Regions from separate parts of the Caloramator sp. E03 genome, predicted to be linked through region 3. Evidence: a T-box and tRNA genes for the amino acid it is inferred to sense, from the RefSeq annotation. Region 3 holds a T-box; the other regions hold tRNA genes.
The links. A T-box is a leader RNA that pairs with one kind of tRNA and senses whether it is charged. The one in region 3 lies ahead of aspS (aspartate--tRNA ligase), so its partner is inferred to be a tRNA-Asp.

Region 1 (5,921 bases), 1.0 Mb from region 3:
TTGAAATGCTTGAGGCTTTAGATAAAATTGCTCCTGGAATATATTCAAAGCATACCCTTTTATATGGAGTTGAAGTTAAATTCTATTCAATGAGACTAAAGCTATCTAATGTTCTTGAAACCCAGATAAAAAATCTCTTTGCAGCAGGTGATGGTGCAGGAGTTACAAGAGGTCTTGCCCAGGCTTCTGTTTCAGGTGTTATGATAGCAAGAGAAATATTAAGAAGAATTTGAGGTGATATTATGTCGGGAGTTGTTGTTATAGGGGCACAATGGGGAGATGAAGGAAAAGGAAAAATAACTGATTTTTTAGCTGAAGGTGCAGATGTTGTTGTAAGATATCAAGGAGGAAACAACGCAGGACATACTGTTGAAGTTGAAGGGAAAAAATATAAGCTTCATCTTGTACCATCAGGAATACTTTATGATGATAAGCTTTGTATAATAGGAAATGGGGTTGTAATAGATCCTAAGGCCCTTCTTGAGGAAATTGAATATCTTGAAGGAGAAGGAGTTAAAGTTACTCCTAAAAAGCTTGTTATAAGCGACAGGGCACATGTTATAATGCCATATCATAAGATACTTGATGGCCTTTCAGAGAAAAAAAGAGGAAAGGCAGATATCGGAACTACAGGTAAAGGAATAGGACCTTGTTATACTGATAAACATGAAAGATCAGGAATAAGGATCTGTGATCTATTTCATATAGAGGTTTTTAAAGAAAAGTTAAAGCAAAACATCGAACTTAAAAATAAAATAATATGCGATGTATATGGAGGAGACCCTTTAAGTTTTGAAGAAATTTACGATGAATATATAAATTATGCAAATAGGTTAAGGGATTTTGTATTTGATACATCTGTTGTACTTTATGATTCTATTAAGAAGGGTAAGAAAGTATTATTTGAAGGAGCTCAAGGAACTCTTCTTGATATAGATTATGGAACATATCCTTATGTAACATCTTCTCATCCTATATCAGGAGGAGTATGTATTGGAGCAGGAGTTGGCCCCACTATGATATCTAATGCAGTTGGAGTATGCAAAGCATATACAACAAGAGTTGGGAAGGGACCTTTCCCAACGGAGTTATTTGATGAAATGGGAGATTTTATAAGAGAAAAAGGATTTGAATATGGAACAACTACAGGTAGGGCAAGAAGGTGCGGATGGCTTGATCTTGTTATATTAAAGTATGCAGTTAGAATATCAGGCCTAACGAGCCTTGCCATAACTAAACTTGATACTCTATCCGATATTGATGAGATAAAGGTATGTGTTGGATATGAAATGGATGGTAAGGTAATAGATTATTTCCCAGCATCTTTAGAAGATCTTGCAAAATGTAAGCCTGTTTATGAAAGCTTTAAAGGCTGGGACAGCTCTATAGAAAAAGCAAAAACCTTTGAGGAACTACCAGAAAATGCGAAGATATATCTAAAGAGGATAGAGGAGTATACAGGCGTTAGAATCTCTATAGTTTCTGTTGGTCCTGCAAGGCACCAGACAATTATTATTAATAAGATGTAAGGCAGCAAATACAGCTGCCTTATTCCATTTATTACCTTAAAAAATTAATAAAAAAATGTATTGACAGGTATATAATTTTCTTGTATTATATAAAAGTGTCAGGCGACAAAAAGCCTTGAAAAAAGTAATGTGGCCCCTTGGTCAAGTGGTTAAGACATCGCCCTTTCACGGCGGTAACATGGGTTCGAATCCCGTAGGGGTCACCATCTTGGGAGCATAGCTCAGCTGGGAGAGCATCTGCCTTACAAGCAGAGGGTCATAGGTTCGAGCCCTATTGTTCCCACCATTTTGGCCCAGTAGCTCAGTTGGTTAGAGTGCCGGCCTGTCACGCCGGAGGTCGAGGGTTCGAGCCCCTTCTGGGTCGCCATTTGCCGGCTTAGCTCAATAGGCAGAGCAACTGACTTGTAATCAGTAGGTTATTGGTTCGATTCCGATAGCCGGCTCCAAAATAAAGACCCTGCTAATGCAGGGTCTTTTTCTTATCCTGATTTTTTCCTATTGATGTTTTTCATGATTCTAATATCATCCCCAAAGAATTCAAATATGCTAAAGAGGCCAAATATTCTTGATGTTATTCTATCAGGGTAGCATTGATTAAAACTTTCAATTGGAATGTTAGTTGAAATAATCATTTTTTTATTTTTAAGAAGCCTTGTATTTATTACATTAAATAACTCTGTTTGAGAGAAGGATGTATTCTGCTCAGTGCCTAAATCATCAATTATAAGAAGATCGCAATCAAAAATATCTTCAATTATATCAGGTGAAGAGTTTTCATCAAAACGAGCCCTTCTTAGAGTTTCTATAAGCTCTACCGCTGTTTGATATATTACTACCTTTCCCATATCAAGAAGTTCCTTAGCTATGCAGTTTGATAAAAAAGTTTTTCCAAGACCAGACTTGCCGGAAAAAAATAGATTTTCATTAGAGGAATCAAAATTTTTATAAAAGGCAATGCATCTTGTATATATTTGCTGCATGTTCTCTAAAGGAGAAAGTCCATACTGAGGGTTTCTTTCTTTGGAATAAAGAGAAAAGTCAAAGGTATCAAAGTTTTCGTATTTTAAAATATCCTTTAGATTTGATTGATTGTATAAGTTGTTAATAATTTTTTGCTTAAAACAGGAACACTTTTCGTTATCAATATATCCTGTGTCCTTGCATTTTTGACATTTATATTTTATCTCAAGGTAGTCTATGGGATATTTATTTTGTACTAATATCTCAGCCTTCTCCATTTTAAGATCCGTTATTTTTTTTCTTCCTTCAATTATTAATGATTCGCTATCAGCGCCTTTAAATATAGAAGAAGCAATTTCCAGCCCTATTTTTGATATTTCCTCATCTATCTCTTTAATCCTTGGAAGTTTTTCATATATTTCTTCTTGACGCTTTTTTTGTTCAGATTTAGCGTTTTCTTGAAGGTGATCATATTCTTTTAATATTTCTATTACAAATTTACTTTTCATTTGAATCACCCCTTCCTAAAAGTTGCCTTTTAAGCTCTGCCATATCGTATTGGCTTTCAAAGTTCTGTATTTTATTAAATGGTTGTGATTTTTTTCTTGACTTTTTAGATAGTTTGTTTAAATCTTCTACTTTTTTTACTCCATTTTTATACCAATCAGAAAGTATAGCATCTATATAGTTGAAGTTTCCTTCGTTTATTCTCATAATACATATACGGCATGCTTCAAGGACTATTTCAAGAGGAAAACCCATTTTAAATAGCCACTTCTCCATGAATTCTTCCTGTGGCTTTGATATTTCTGAATCTTTAAAGCCAAGATAACTTGCTATGGCTCTATATTTATTCCATTTATCTTCACGCATCTTGATTTGTTTTTGAGCATCTTCAATAGACTTAACGCCACTATCATGCCAAGCTATTGCGACTTTTTCTATATATCTTATATCTGTTTTTTTCTTTGCTGCACAGTATTCAACAAGAAGTAATATAACTTCTGGAGTAAAATTAAAATCATCTAAAAAGTTCATATAAGTTAATATTTCTTTTGAATATAAAGGTCTTCCTATCAGTTTTTCTATGTGTTCAAGCATATCCTTTGAAAAATCATTTAAATATAAATTATTATTTTTTATTTGCATAGATTCATCTAAGAATTCCAAGGTTCCATCATTTGATAAATGAAGGAGCCCTTTTTCTTCCCAATATTCAAAGGCTTTTATTACATCTGTCTGCAAAAGACCAAGAGTTTGAGATATGTCTTCAATGCTTGTGTCCATATTTGATAATGCATACCTAAGACAAATAAGATATACCTTTACAAATTCACCCTTGGCCTCTGGAAGATACTTATCTATGAATTTATTATCAACAGGAGTAAATTCAAGTTTGGGTATATTAAATTTTATGTTTCCCATAATAACACTCCTTAATTAACTGTATTAATATTATATCAAAACCAATATATGCCCTCAACAAAATAGGAATAATTTAAAAGGATGTGCATAATAATATCATATTATAATGCACTTGCAAAATAGAAGTTTTTGGTGTATAAATAAAGTGTACGTTAATGAAAGGAGGCGATTCGGTGAATTTTAAAGCTAATCGCTATTTTCAGGGTTTATTTGGCTATATTAGCTTTATTCGGCGTAATTTAAAATCTATTCCGCTTATTGCTATAATATCAGGGCTTCTTGTCGCGATTTGTACATATAGTATATATCAAGCGAAGTCTACAACATATCTTCTAAAGGTCAATAATAAGCCAGTATGTTATGTTAAAAAATTAAGCGATGTAAAATCTATATTAAAGTCTATTAAATCCTCTGAAGGTGAAGATATTTTAAAATCTGTTACTTACACTAAAACAACGGAACAATCAAAAAATCTTCAATTGGATGAAGCAGAAAAAGCAATAAGATATGAGCTTGGACTTGAGATTAAAGCTCTTGAGATTTTAGCAAATGGAGTGGAAATTGCAAAGGTTTATGATAAAAGTACAGCTGATAAAGTTATTCAAAAAGTAAAAGAATACTATTACCCTAAAGTTAACGGTAGCTGTGAAATATTATCAAGTACAATAAAAGAACAAATTACCTTTAAAGATGTAAACGCTAAAGCTTCAGAGATTTTAAATCTAGATGATGCTGTGAAGAAGATTGTAGGGAAGAAAGAAGTAGAAAAAATTTATATAGTTAAAGAGAAGGATACGATATGGGATATAGCTATTAAAAACAACATGACAGTTGAAGAACTAAGGCAGGCAAATCCTAATATAAATATAGATTTAATAAATATCGGACAAGAGATAAAACTTGCAGTTAGTCAGCCATATATAAATGTACAGATAGTTGCAAAGATAAAGGATAGAGAAGAAATACCTTATGATACAAAGGAAGTAGAGGATAAAAAGCTTTCAAAGGGAGTAAAAAAAGTAAAACAGGAAGGTAAGAATGGCATTGCTGATGTAGAAAAGGTTGTAACTTTTTTAAATGAAGATACAATGGATGAAGAAATAACAAAGTCTACGGTGATATCAAAAGCAGTTGATGAGATTGTTGCAGTTGGAAGTAAGGTTCCTATGTATGTTGCAACAGGAAATTTTATAAGACCATCGAGAGGAGTTATAACTTCAAGGTTTGGATATAGATGGGGAAGAATGCATGAAGGAATTGACATTGCAGCTTCAAGAGGCACATCAATAGTTGCATCAGATTCAGGTAAAGTTTCATTTGCTGGATGGAGAAGTGGATATGGTTATTGTGTTATGATAAATCATGGGAATGGATATCAAACGCTATATGGTCATGCAAGTAAGCTGTATGTTAAGACTGGACAATATGTAAATAAAGGGCAAAAAATAGCAGCAGTAGGTAGTACAGGACGTTCAACAGGCCCACATGTTCATTTTGAAGTAAGAAAAAATGGAGTAGCACAAAATCCTTTAAAATACATAAAATAGGACGGATACCCGTCCTATTTTATTATTTTTTCAAAAACAAATATTCCTTTCCCCTGGGAAAATTTATTATCCCCTATGCTTAGGGTTGAAAGGCATAATATTGATTTTACATCTGAAGGAGTAAGATCTGGAGTTTTTTCAAGCAGTAGTGCACAGGCACCTGAAATTAAAGCACAGGCTATAGATGTACCGGACATAGTAATGTATGGATTTTTAATCTCTATTTTTGACTTTATTGAAGGAATGTATGAAGTTACGGCTGAAAGCGATGTTATGTTGCTGCAAGGAGCTACTATATCTGGCTTGGAAGTCCCATCTATTAAAGGACCTCTTCCTGAAAAGGATGATATAGTAAAGTTCTTTAATATATTATCATAGCAGTTTGCACCACCAACGGTTACAACTTCCTTCATATTTCCGGGGAAATAAATACTATAAGGTTGAGGACCAAGGTTGCCTG
Region 2 (5,921 bases), 190 kb from region 3:
AAATGGATGAGATTTGTTGAAAACTATTTTAGTTGGAGTCTAAAAAATAAAAATATACTTGAACTTGCCTGTGGCACTGGAAATATGACTTTACGTCTTAAAGAGAAAGGATGTAATATTACAGCCTTTGATATATCAGAAGATATGTTATCTATAGCTGAGGAGAAGGCAAGGATAAACAGGCAGAAGATAAATTTTTTAAAGCAGGACATAAGAAGTTTTAATATAGATAAAAAATTTGATTATATATTTTGCTTTTGTGATGGCTATAATTATGTAATAGAAGATGATGATATAATAAAAAGCTTTAATAATGTGTATAAACACCTAATGCCCAATGGGTATTTCTTATTTGATATAAGTACTTCATATAAGCTTAAAAATATAATAGCTAATAATACTTTTACACTTAATGAGGAAAAGCTTTGTTATATTTGGGATAACTATTTAGATGGGGATATACTAGAAATGTATATAACCTTTTTTATAAAGGAAGGAGCTTTATATAAAAGATTTGATGAAAGACATATTCAAAAAGCTTATGAAGTTGATAAAATTATGCATTATCTCTCAATAATAGGATTTAAGGATATTAAAATCTTTGATGATTATACCCTGTCAGATATTAAAAATGACAGTTTAAGAGCAGTTATCATTGCCAAAAAGGAGGAATAATATGGGATATCTTTTAAGAGCTACTGTTTCAAATGGTGATATTAGAGTTTTTATGGTACATTCAACTGATATTGTTGAAAAAGCAAGAAAAATTCATAATTTAAGTCCAACAACTTCAGCAGCTTTAGGAAGGCTATTAACAGCTGGTTCAATTATGGGAGTAATGTTAAAGGGTGAAAAAGATAATTTAACTATAACAATGAATGGGGGAGGCCCTACTGGAAACCTTGTAGTTTGTTCTAATTCAAAAGGTAATGTAAAAGGATATATTTCAAACCCTTCAATTGACTTACCGCTTAACTTAAAAGGAAAATTAGATGTTGGAGGGGCTGTTGGGAAAAATGGAATGCTTACAGTAGTTAAGGATATGGGGCTAAAAGAGCCTTATGTTGGTCAGGTGCCTATTCAGACTGGGGAAATAGCTGAGGATCTTGCATATTACTTTGCAGTATCAGAGCAGGTACCATCTGCAGTAGTGCTTGGGGTTCTTGTCGATACTGATACAACTATTAAAGCAGCAGGAGGTATATTAATTCAAATGCTTCCTGGTGCCAATGAGATGCTTGGGGATATAATAACCTTTAGGCTTCATGAAATACCACCTTTATCAAAGCTTATTGCAGAAGGTAAAAGTGGAGAGGATATATTAAACATGTTATTTGATGATATGGATCTTAAAATATATGAGAAAATCGAAGTTGACTATATATGTGACTGTTCAAAGGAAAGGGTTGAAAAGGCTCTAATTGCCCTTGGGAAGGATGAGCTTATTAAAATAAAGAATGAAGATAAAAAAATTGAAATGCAGTGTCATTTTTGCAATGAAAGATATGTCTTTAGTGAAGATGAAATAGAAAAGCTTATTGAATGTGCCCAATAATTATTGGGCACAAAGTTTTTTAAAAGATTTATTAAAAAGATGTTGACATAAGTAAGATTATAAGCTATTATATTAATTGTTCGCTGCAAAGCTTGTTAAAATAAAAAAAGAAGTTTGCGGTTGACAAAGTAGAGTATGCATGGTACAATAATAATCGTCACAAGAATTTGGGAGCATAGCTCAGCTGGGAGAGCATCTGCCTTACAAGCAGAGGGTCATAGGTTCGAGCCCTATTGTTCCCACCACTTGCGGCCCAGTAGCTCAGTTGGTTAGAGTGCCGGCCTGTCACGCCGGAGGTCGAGGGTTCGAGCCCCTTCTGGGTCGCCAACATGGCCAGATAGCTCAGTCGGTAGAGCAGTGGACTGAAAATCCTCGTGTCGCTGGTTCGATTCCGGCTCTGGCCACCATCTATGCGGGAGTGGCTCAGTTGGTAGAGCGTCACCTTGCCAAGGTGAACGTCGCGGGTTCGAGTCCCGTCTTCCGCTCCATATATGGCGCCATAGCCAAGCGGTAAGGCAGAGGTCTGCAAAACCTTTATTCCCCAGTTCAAATCTGGGTGGCGCCTCCAAAGAAAAGCCTGTAATCTCAAAGGTTACAGGCTTTAAAGTTTTTTGTGATTTTTATTTTTCTTTCGGCTCTTTGTCAATTGTTGGGGCGGGTATTCGATTAGAATGCCTGTCCTATCTTGTTTGAGAGTTATTTTAGAAAGATAAGTTAGATTGGGGAGAGTATCCCACAAAAATTGCAGGACAAAAAGACCAACGTGAGTTGGTTTTCTAAAATTTGGTATTATAATTTACTTTAATTACAGCAATGAAGAATTCTATTTCTAAACCTATCAAAGTTTTTGAAGCCGAAGGCATTTCTTTTAATAACTTTAATTTTGTTATTAAAGCCTTCAGTGCAAGCATTTGTATATGGTATATCAAAAGAATTCACTATTTCATTAAAATACCTGATATAAGTATTAGCACATCTTTCAAATTCTTTAAGGCCGCTACTTTGTGCAAACTTAATCCATTCCTTTAATAAAGTACGAGCTTCTTTAGAAGAAGAGGTAGTATCAATTATTTTTAATAGTTTTTCTTTTAAGGTATGAGCAATAGCTAAATCGCTATTGTAAGAAAACATAACTTGTAATGCGAACTTTGAATCTTCATCAAGTAAGTCAAATCTTTTAAGAATAAGTTTTTTGCTTCTTTTAAAGTATTTTCTTAATTTAACAGATAGCTCTTTTTGAACACGTTTTCTAACTGCTTCTACAGCCCACATAGCGTGCCTAATATAATGGAATTTATCAATAACAATAATAGCATTTTTAAAGTAAGTTTTAGCTAAATCAATATAAGGTTGCCACATATCACAAATAAAATATTCAACACTATCGCGATTTTTAATTTTTTTAAAGTAGTCCGATAGGACGTGAAACTGTCTATCTTTAATAATATCAATAATTTTTCTATTAACAGGGTCAACGATAGAACAATGATATTTAGCACCACCAGAATTACCTTTAAATTCATCAATAGCAATAATTTTAGGTAAAGTAGTAGCAGCAGAATAAGACACATTATTGAAAATGCGTTTTATAGTATCAACAGATAAGTTAACTTTTTTAGCAACACTTGACATACTACAAGTATTAGCAAGTTCATTAATTACATACAGAGATAGAAGATTGGTGATTCTATGATATCGAGGAAGAAATTCAATACTTTCATAGAATCTCTTACCACAAACATTACAACGATACCTACGTTTTTTAATAATAAGAACCGTAGGTTTTAAGAAAAAAGGAAGATGTTTAACACGTTGAATTCTATAGTCGTGAACTCTACGAGTTTCAGAATTACAACGAGGACAAGTATGAGGCTTCTTTTTCATTTCTAAATAAATTTCATAGCAAACATTATCAAGTACTTTTGTTATAATAACATCTTTAAAACCCAGTAAATTTTTGATAAAATAATTATTGTGCACTTGTTGGATGCCTCCTTTCAGGTAATATTTTTGTAGTTAATTTAATTTTACCAGGCATCTAAAACAGGTGCATATTTTTTTGTAAAAAAATATGCTGGGGCTACGCCCCAACATATATTATAGAACCTTTCTTTCCTGTGACAACAAATTGATAACATTTTAAAACATATTCCTGAATTAATAATAATGGTTTTAAATATATCATCACAAGCAATGTCTATCTTAAGAGATTATATACCTTTGATTAATAAGTTATTTGTGGTAAAATATATTTGTGGAGGTGAGGTCATGGACAAAGAAGTTATTGAATTGCTTATGGAGTTTAAAAAAGAAGTAAATGAACAGTTTAAAGAAGTAAGGGAACAGTTTAAAGAAGTAAATAAACAGTTTCAAGAAGTAAATGCGAGATTAGATGAGCATACTCAAATATTAAGAGCATTAGAGCATAGTGCACAGGTTAATAAAGCTGAACATGATAATATGCTTAACGATATAGCATACATGAAGGGACAAATTGAATCAATAAGAAGGGATTTGAGCAGGGTCGAAGAGGCTACGGCTAGCAACTGGGTTGATATTGCACGGCTCAAAGCTGTAAGATAAACCATTAAAGCTAAGGAAGATGATCTTTAGCTTATTTTTTTTGTAAAAGTATTGACAAGCTTCAAAATGATAAAAGCTTAAGGGGACGGTTAGTGTGAAAATGTTCATTTACAAAAAAGGAAAAAAGTTCAAGACAAGGGACGGTTACTTATTTCATACACAATATCTGCAAAATCAGGGGGACATGCATAAAATATTATGTCTATTATTTAATATAATAAGTAACCGTCCCTTCTGTTACCTTTGAAAAAGTTTGTCACTTGTCAACTAGGTGGAACATTTTTCTTCTTTTCTCCATCTCCGGTGCCAGGCACCAGGGATGGAGAAAACTTTTTTGCACTAACAGGTCCCTAAAATCAGCGTTTTTGTATTGTACATTTTAGCAAATTGGTTTAAGATGTTATGGGGGTGGTGTTAAATGAATGTTAAAGATAAGTTAAGGGAATATTATCCTGCCTTTACTCATAGGAACTTCAAATTATTTTGGACTGGACAAGTAATATCCCTTATTGGCAGCTGGATGCAAAACGCTGCTCTAAATTGGCTTGTTTATTCGATAACTAATCATAGATTTCTTCTTGGTCTTATGAGTGCAGTTCAGTTTACTCCTCTATTTTTATTTTCTCTTTATGCAGGTCTTATTATTGAAAAGTATCCAAAGAGAAAAATAATAATAGCAACTCAAACTTTTCAGCTTATAGCTGCTTTTTTACTGTTTTTTATGGTTTTCTTTAATAAAACTAACTATATACTAATATTGCTTATTTTATTCTGTATTGGAACGGTACAAACATTTGACAATCCAGCAAGACAGGCTTTTGTTGTTGAGATGGTAGAAGGAAGAGCTCACCTATTAAATGCAATAGCTCTTAACTCTGCAGCCTTTAACGGTGCAAGGCTTATAGGTCCTGCCTTTGCAGGAAGGATAATGGCAGATCTTGGGGTAAGGTGGTGCTTCTTTTTAAATGCTATAAGCTTTATTGCAGTTATAATAGGTCTTTTTATGATGAAGATGGATGATAAACCTTCAAAAAAGGATATAATAAATCCAAGAAAAGAGATTATAGAAGGATTAAAATATATCGGAAAAACTCCAAAGCTTTTATATACTATAATATCTACTGCTATAATACCTACATTTTGTATAAACTTTAATATACTTGTTCCACCTTATACGAGGGATGTTCTTCATCTTAGCGAAAAGGCCTTTGGAATGCTCCTATCAAGCCTGGGTTTTGGGGCTTTAATAAGTGCTCTTACCGTTGCAGCAAAAGGAAAGAAAGAAAAGGCGTTTTTATATCAGTTGGTAGGTTCCTTGGGGCTCTCAGCAGCTTTAATTATAACGGGATTAATAACTAACTATTATTATTCTCTTTTATCTTTAGCTGTCTGTGGTTTTTTTATGATTATGTTTACTACCACATCAAACAGTGTACTTCAATACTATTCTCCAGATGAGATGAGGGGGAGGATAATGAGCGTATATTCTCTTGTATTTGGAGGTCTTGTACCTGTTGGAAGCTTATATGCAGGAGCTGTTTCAAAATTTTTAGGGACAAACAATGCTTTTATAATAAGTGGAGTAATTGGATTTATGGGATTTTTGCTGCTTTTTTCAAGAAGGAGAGAATTACATGATGGAAAATTACGTAAAAATACCAAATCTTCCTGAGAATAATATAAGCCTTGCTATTGTTGACGGAAGAATACCAAGTGATATTGAAAGGGAGCTTTATAAAATGAATATAAGGCTTATAAAAACAAAGAAAGTTCAGAGCCTTTA
Region 3 (5,921 bases):
AGCTTGAAGATTTAAGTTTAAGATATTTGAATCCTGAAGAATATTATGATCTTGTAAATAAGGTTTCAAAAAAGAGAGCTGAAAGAGAAAATGAAATAAATGAGATAATAAGGGTTCTAAGTGAAAAGTTCGAACAGGCTGGAATTAAAGCAGATATAGATGGTAGGCCTAAACATTTTTATAGTATCTATAGGAAAATGTATCAAAAAAATAAAACATTTGACCAGATATTTGATCTTCTTGCTATAAGAGTTATTGTTGAGACTATAAAGGATTGCTATGCATCACTTGGGATAGTTCATACGCTATGGAAGCCTATTCCAGGAAGATTTAAAGATTATATTGCCATGCCCAAACCTAATATGTATCAATCCCTTCATTCAACTGTAATAGGTCCCAAAGGTCAGCCTTTTGAGATACAGATTAGGACTTGGGAGATGCATAGAACGGCTGAATACGGTATTGCAGCTCATTGGAAATATAAAGAGGGAATACAAGAGGATGAAATAGAAAATAAGCTAAAGTGGTTAAGAGAAATTATGGAGTATCAGAAAAATGCAAAGGATGCTAAAGAATTCATGGAGACTGTTAAAATAGATTTATTCTCCGATGAAGTTTTTGTATTTACTCCAAAGGGAACGGTAATTGATCTTCCTATAGATTCAACTCCTCTTGATTTTGCTTATAGGATTCATACAGATATAGGAAATAGATGTGTAGGTGCAAGGGTTAATGGCAAGATGGTACCCCTTGACTATAAACTTGTAACTGGTGATATAGTAGAAATTATAACATCAAACACTTCAAAGGGCCCCAGCAGGGACTGGCTCAATATTGTAAAAAGCTCTCAAGCAAAGACAAAAATAAGACAGTGGTTTAAAAGGACCTTTAAAGAGGAAAACGTTGAAAAAGGACGCGATTCTTTTGAAAAGGAAATAAAAAGACAAGGCTTATCATTTTCAGATGCTATGAAATCAGAATATATAGATGTTATTTTGAAAAAATTCAACTTTTCTCAAATTGATGATATGTATTCTTCAATAGGAAGCGGTGCAATAAATGCAAGTCAAATAATATCACGAATAAAGGAAGAAATGAGAAAAAATGAGGAAGATAGTGAATCTATCTTAAAAATACCTGAAAGGATTGATACGTCAAAAAGACGTTACAACCGGGAAGGCAAGAAACCTGGCATAGTAGTTAAGGGAGAAAAGGATTTACTTGTTAGATTTGCAAAGTGCTGTAATCCTGTACCTGGAGATGATATTATTGGTTTTATTACAAAGGGTAGAGGAGTTTCAATACATCGAAAGGATTGTAAGAATTTTTATAACCTTTCCTTGATTGAACCCGAAAGAGTTGTAGATGCAAGCTGGACAGGAGAACATACAGCAGATTTTCTTGCTGATGTTCAAATTGAGGCCTATGATAGGCATGGGCTTCTTTCAGATATTACAAATATTTTAACCAATGCTAAGCTTTCTCTAAAGGCGATGAATGCAAGGACATCTAAAAATAATATTGCTATAATTGCGTTAACTTTACAAGTTAACAATATTGATCAGCTTGATAAGATTATGAAGGATTTTAGAAAACTTCAAGGTATAATAGATGTATACAGAAATTAAAAGAGGTGAGGTTATGAGGGCGGTAGTGCAAAGAGTTAAATCATCAAGTGTAAAGGTTGATGAAAATGTGGTTGGTAAAATTGACAAAGGGCTTTTAGTGCTATTAGGAGTTGAAGATGCTGATACTGATGAGGATATAGTATATCTTGCAGAAAAGATATGCAATCTTAGGATATTTGAAGATGAAACCGGAAAACTAAATTTATCCCTTATAGATATTGCTGGAAGCCTACTTGTAGTATCGCAGTTTACACTATATGGTGATTGCAGAAAGGGTAGGAGACCAAATTTTATGATGGCAGCAAAGCCTGAATATGCTGAGAAAATGTATTTAAAATTTGTTGATGAGTGTAAAAAATATGTAAGTAACGTTGAAACAGGGAAATTCCAGGCATATATGGAGGTAGAAATAATAAACGATGGGCCTGTTACACTTATGCTAGATAGTAAAAAAAATTTTTAGAGGTGAAATTATGATTTTAAAAGTTTATCCTGCAGGAGTTTATATGGCAAATTGCTATATTGTAGGAGATAAAAATACAAAGGATTGTGCAATAATTGATCCAGGTGGGAATTCAAAAGGTATACTTTCAGAATGTAAAGATAACAATTTAAATGTAAAATATATTATTTTAACCCATGGACATGGAGATCATATTGCAGGTGTTTATGATATAAAAGAAGCAACTGGTGCAAAGATACTCATGAATAAGGAAGATGAATATTTAACAAAAGGAGGTACTCTAAATATAACTCCTATATTAAGAAATATAAAACTATTTGAAATAGATGAGTATATAAAAGATGGAGATATAATAAAAGTTGGGGATATTAGGATTGAGGTTTTAGAAACCCCAGGTCATACACCGGGAAGCGTGTCTTTAAAAATTAACAACATCATTTTAACAGGTGATGCACTTTTTAAAGGCTCCGTTGGAAGAACAGATTTTGAAAAAGCTTCTCATGAACAGCTTATAAAATCCATAAAAGAAAAAATAATGATATATAATGATGATACAATAATATATCCTGGCCATGGGCCATCTACAACAGTTGGAGAAGAAAAAAGATATAATCCTTTTTTATAATATGAATATTTTTTTACTATTTGGGTAAATTAGGTATAAAAAGAATTTAGGGGTGATTAAATGAAAAAAAAGAAAACCCTTCCATTTAAAATTAAGAGTTCGGATAATATGCTTGAGGAGTTCGACTATGAAAAATACTGTGAACTTGTTGAAGAAGGTCTTAATGATGAAGATATTGCAAGGGAACTTAATATAAACCAAAAACTATTAATGAATTTAAAGAAAGAGGCAGAGCAGGATTACTAAGGGGATGGAAATGATTAAGGTAAAATTAGAAGGACATGATTATAGATATGAGGTATTTCAAATCGTTTCACTATTTTATAATAAAAGTGAAATAGAATTTGTTGAAGATGATGATTTTAATGTTAAAAGCGTAGTTGATTATGATAACAAATCTGCTAAATTCAAAATCTATGAAAATAATTCTTTGAAAATTTGTGAGGATTACAAAATTACTGATGATAAAAAGCAAATAAAAAATGCTATTAAACTAACAGCTTTAAGAGCTTTAAAAAATTATACGGGAATTAATATTCCTTGGGGCATACTTGTTGGAATAAGACCTACAAAGATAGTTCATGAATGTTATAAAAGTAAATTAAAGGATGAAGATATAATAAATTATCTATTATCAAACTATGATTTATCATTAGAAAAAGCTATTCTTGCCCTTGAGGTTGCAAAAAATGAATCAAAATATTTAACTTATAATAAAAAGGATATAAGTCTTTATATAGATGTGCCTTTTTGTCCTTCACGCTGCATATATTGCTCTTTTACTTCAACACCTATTAAAGGAAATGAGCTGATTGTGAATCAATATATTAATGCACTTAAAAAGGAGATTAGGTGCACTTTGAATTTTTTAAAGAATAAGGGTTTTAGAATAGATACAATATACATTGGAGGGGGAACTCCTACATCCTTAAGTGGCGATAATCTTGAAATTATATTTAATGAGCTTGGAAGCAATATTGATTTATTTAAAGTAAAGGAATTTACTGTTGAAGCTGGAAGACCAGATTCAATTGATTGTGAAAAATTAAAAGTTTTAAAAGAATATGGCTGTTCAAGGATTAGTATAAATCCTCAAACTATGAATGATGAAACTTTAAAAAGGATAGGAAGACTGCATGATTCAAAGGATATAGTAGATAAATATTATATTGCAAGGAATTTAGGATTTGATAATATAAATATGGATATAATAATAGGTCTTATAGGTGAGAATAGTAATGATGTTAAAAATACTATGGAAAAATTAAAAGAGCTCTCACCAGATAGCATTACGATACATACTATGGCAGTAAAAAGGGCATCATATCTTAATGAAAGAGGATATAAAGCAAAGAGCGATGAAATAGATAGTATGTATGATATTGCTGTAAATTATGTAAAAAATATGGGAATGTATCCTTATTATATGTATAGGCAAAAAAATATGGTAAGCCCTCTTGAAAATGTCGGATATTGCATGAAAGATAAAGAGTGCATATATAATATACAAATGATTGCAGAAAATATATCCATTGCAGGATTTGGTCCAGGGGCTATAACGAAGCTTGTATTTATTGATGAGAATAGAATAGAGAGAATTTCAAATGTAAAGGATATAAAAGAGTATGTAACAAGGATAGATGAAATGATTGAGAAAAAATTAAAGGGGCTTGACATGTTATTTTAGTTTTCATATAATTTAATAAAAATATTATAAAAGCATTGATCGGGAGGAGTAGTCTTCAAACACTCTACAGGAAGGAACACTTTAACTGAGAGCTGTTCTAGAGTTAAGGAAGATGAATGACACCCGGGAGCTTATGCCTGAATTGAGTAGGGTGTTACGTTTTCTGCGTTAAAGATTAAGTGGGTGAAAGCCAATTAGGGTGGTACCGCGGTATATAACCGTCCCTTTTAAGGGGCGGTTTTTTATGCGAAAAAAGAAGTAAAGGAGGAGTTGTATTTATGGCTGAATCTATAAAAGGATTAAAAAGGACTATAATGTGTGGACAGCTAAGAGAAACGGATGTAAATAAAACTGTAACTGTAATGGGATGGGTTCAAAGAAGAAGGAACCTAGGAGGATTGATATTTGTTGACTTGAGAGATAGAACAGGAATAGTTCAAGTTGTGTTTGGAGAAGAGATAAATAAAGAAGCCTTTGAGAAGGCAAACCCTCTAAGAAGTGAATATGTTATTGCTGTAACTGGAAAGGTTGTTTTAAGGGAATCTCCAAATCATCAAATACCAACAGGATTAATTGAAATTAAAGCTGAAGATTTGAGAATACTTTCAGAATCAGAAACACCTCCTATATACATAATGGAAAACCTTGATGCATCAGAGGCAATAAGGCTCAAATACAGGTATCTTGATTTAAGAAGACCTGACATGCAAAAAAGAATAATGACAAGACATAAAACAGCTAAGGTTGTTAGAGACTTTATGGATGAAAATGGATTTCTTGAAATTGAAACTCCTATGCTCATAAAAAGTACTCCAGAGGGGGCAAGGGATTATCTTGTACCAAGCAGAAATTTCCCAGGAAAATTTTATGCTCTTCCACAATCTCCACAGATTTATAAGCAGCTTCTTATGATTTCAGGATATGATAGATATTTCCAAATAGTAAGATGCTTCAGGGATGAGGATTTAAGGGCTAACAGACAACCAGAGTTTACACAGATTGATATTGAGATGTCATTTGTAGATATTGATGATGTAATTGAACTTAATGAAAGGCTTATTCAGAAGATATTTAAAGAGATTAAGGGTATAGATATTAAAATACCTTTTATGAGGATGCCCTATAAAGAGGCTATTGAAAAGTATGGAAGTGATAAGCCGGATTTAAGATTTGGTATGGAAATAGTTGATATAAAGGATATAGTAAAAAATAGTAGCTTTAAGGTATTTAGCGACACAGCAGCTCAAGGTGGAGAAATTAGAGGTATAAATGCAAAGGGATGTGCTGACTTTGGAAGAAAGGAAATAGACAGATTAACTGAATATGTTAAAACATATGGAGCAAAAGGAATTGCATGGATTGCAATAAAGGAAAACGAAATAAAATCATCCTTTGCAAAGTTCATGACTGAGGATGAGTTAAAGGCTATAATAGATAGAATGGATGGAAAGGTTGGAGATTTACTTCTTATTATTGCAGATAAACCAAAGACAGCCTTTTCATCCCTTGGAGCCTTAA

Region 1: it encodes a tRNA-Asp, which carries the amino acid that the T-box ahead of aspS (aspartate--tRNA ligase) is inferred to sense. The anticodon was not compared.
Region 2: it encodes a tRNA-Asp, which carries the amino acid that the T-box ahead of aspS (aspartate--tRNA ligase) is inferred to sense. The anticodon was not compared.

The regions. Positions count from the first base shown of each region.
Region 1 covers NZ_CP040093.1:1,610,504-1,616,424, forward strand. Annotated here, with positions in the region: gene FDN13_RS07985 (NAD(P)/FAD-dependent oxidoreductase) at 1-233, shown strand, start outside; gene FDN13_RS07990 (adenylosuccinate synthase) at 243-1,529, shown strand; tRNA gene FDN13_RS07995 (tRNA-Glu) at 1,661-1,735, shown strand; tRNA gene FDN13_RS08000 (tRNA-Val) at 1,740-1,815, shown strand; tRNA gene FDN13_RS08005 (tRNA-Asp) at 1,820-1,896, shown strand; tRNA gene FDN13_RS08010 (tRNA-Thr) at 1,900-1,975, shown strand; gene FDN13_RS08015 (ATP-binding protein) at 2,009-2,998, opposite strand; gene FDN13_RS08020 (DnaD domain protein) at 2,988-3,914, opposite strand; gene FDN13_RS08025 (M23 family metallopeptidase) at 4,088-5,461, shown strand; gene FDN13_RS08030 (S8 family peptidase) at 5,476-5,921, opposite strand, start outside.
Region 2 covers NZ_CP040093.1:789,620-795,540, reverse strand. Annotated here, with positions in the region: gene FDN13_RS04065 (class I SAM-dependent DNA methyltransferase) at 1-675, shown strand, start outside; gene hslO (Hsp33 family molecular chaperone HslO) at 677-1,555, shown strand; tRNA gene FDN13_RS04055 (tRNA-Val) at 1,725-1,800, shown strand; tRNA gene FDN13_RS04050 (tRNA-Asp) at 1,806-1,882, shown strand; tRNA gene FDN13_RS04045 (tRNA-Phe) at 1,887-1,962, shown strand; tRNA gene FDN13_RS04040 (tRNA-Gly) at 1,968-2,043, shown strand; tRNA gene FDN13_RS04035 (tRNA-Cys) at 2,049-2,123, shown strand; gene FDN13_RS04030 (ISL3 family transposase) at 2,357-3,535, opposite strand; gene FDN13_RS04025 (hypothetical protein) at 3,824-4,138, shown strand; gene FDN13_RS04020 (MFS transporter) at 4,557-5,810, shown strand; gene FDN13_RS04015 (DUF6873 family GME fold protein) at 5,773-5,921, shown strand, end outside.
Region 3 covers NZ_CP040093.1:601,777-607,697, reverse strand. Annotated here, with positions in the region: gene FDN13_RS03175 (RelA/SpoT family protein) at 1-1,628, shown strand, start outside; gene dtd (D-aminoacyl-tRNA deacylase) at 1,642-2,091, shown strand; gene FDN13_RS03165 (MBL fold metallo-hydrolase) at 2,102-2,716, shown strand; gene FDN13_RS03160 (hypothetical protein) at 2,777-2,962, shown strand; gene hemZ (coproporphyrinogen dehydrogenase HemZ) at 2,973-4,403, shown strand; T-box leader at 4,430-4,632, shown strand; gene aspS (aspartate--tRNA ligase) at 4,682-5,921, shown strand, end outside.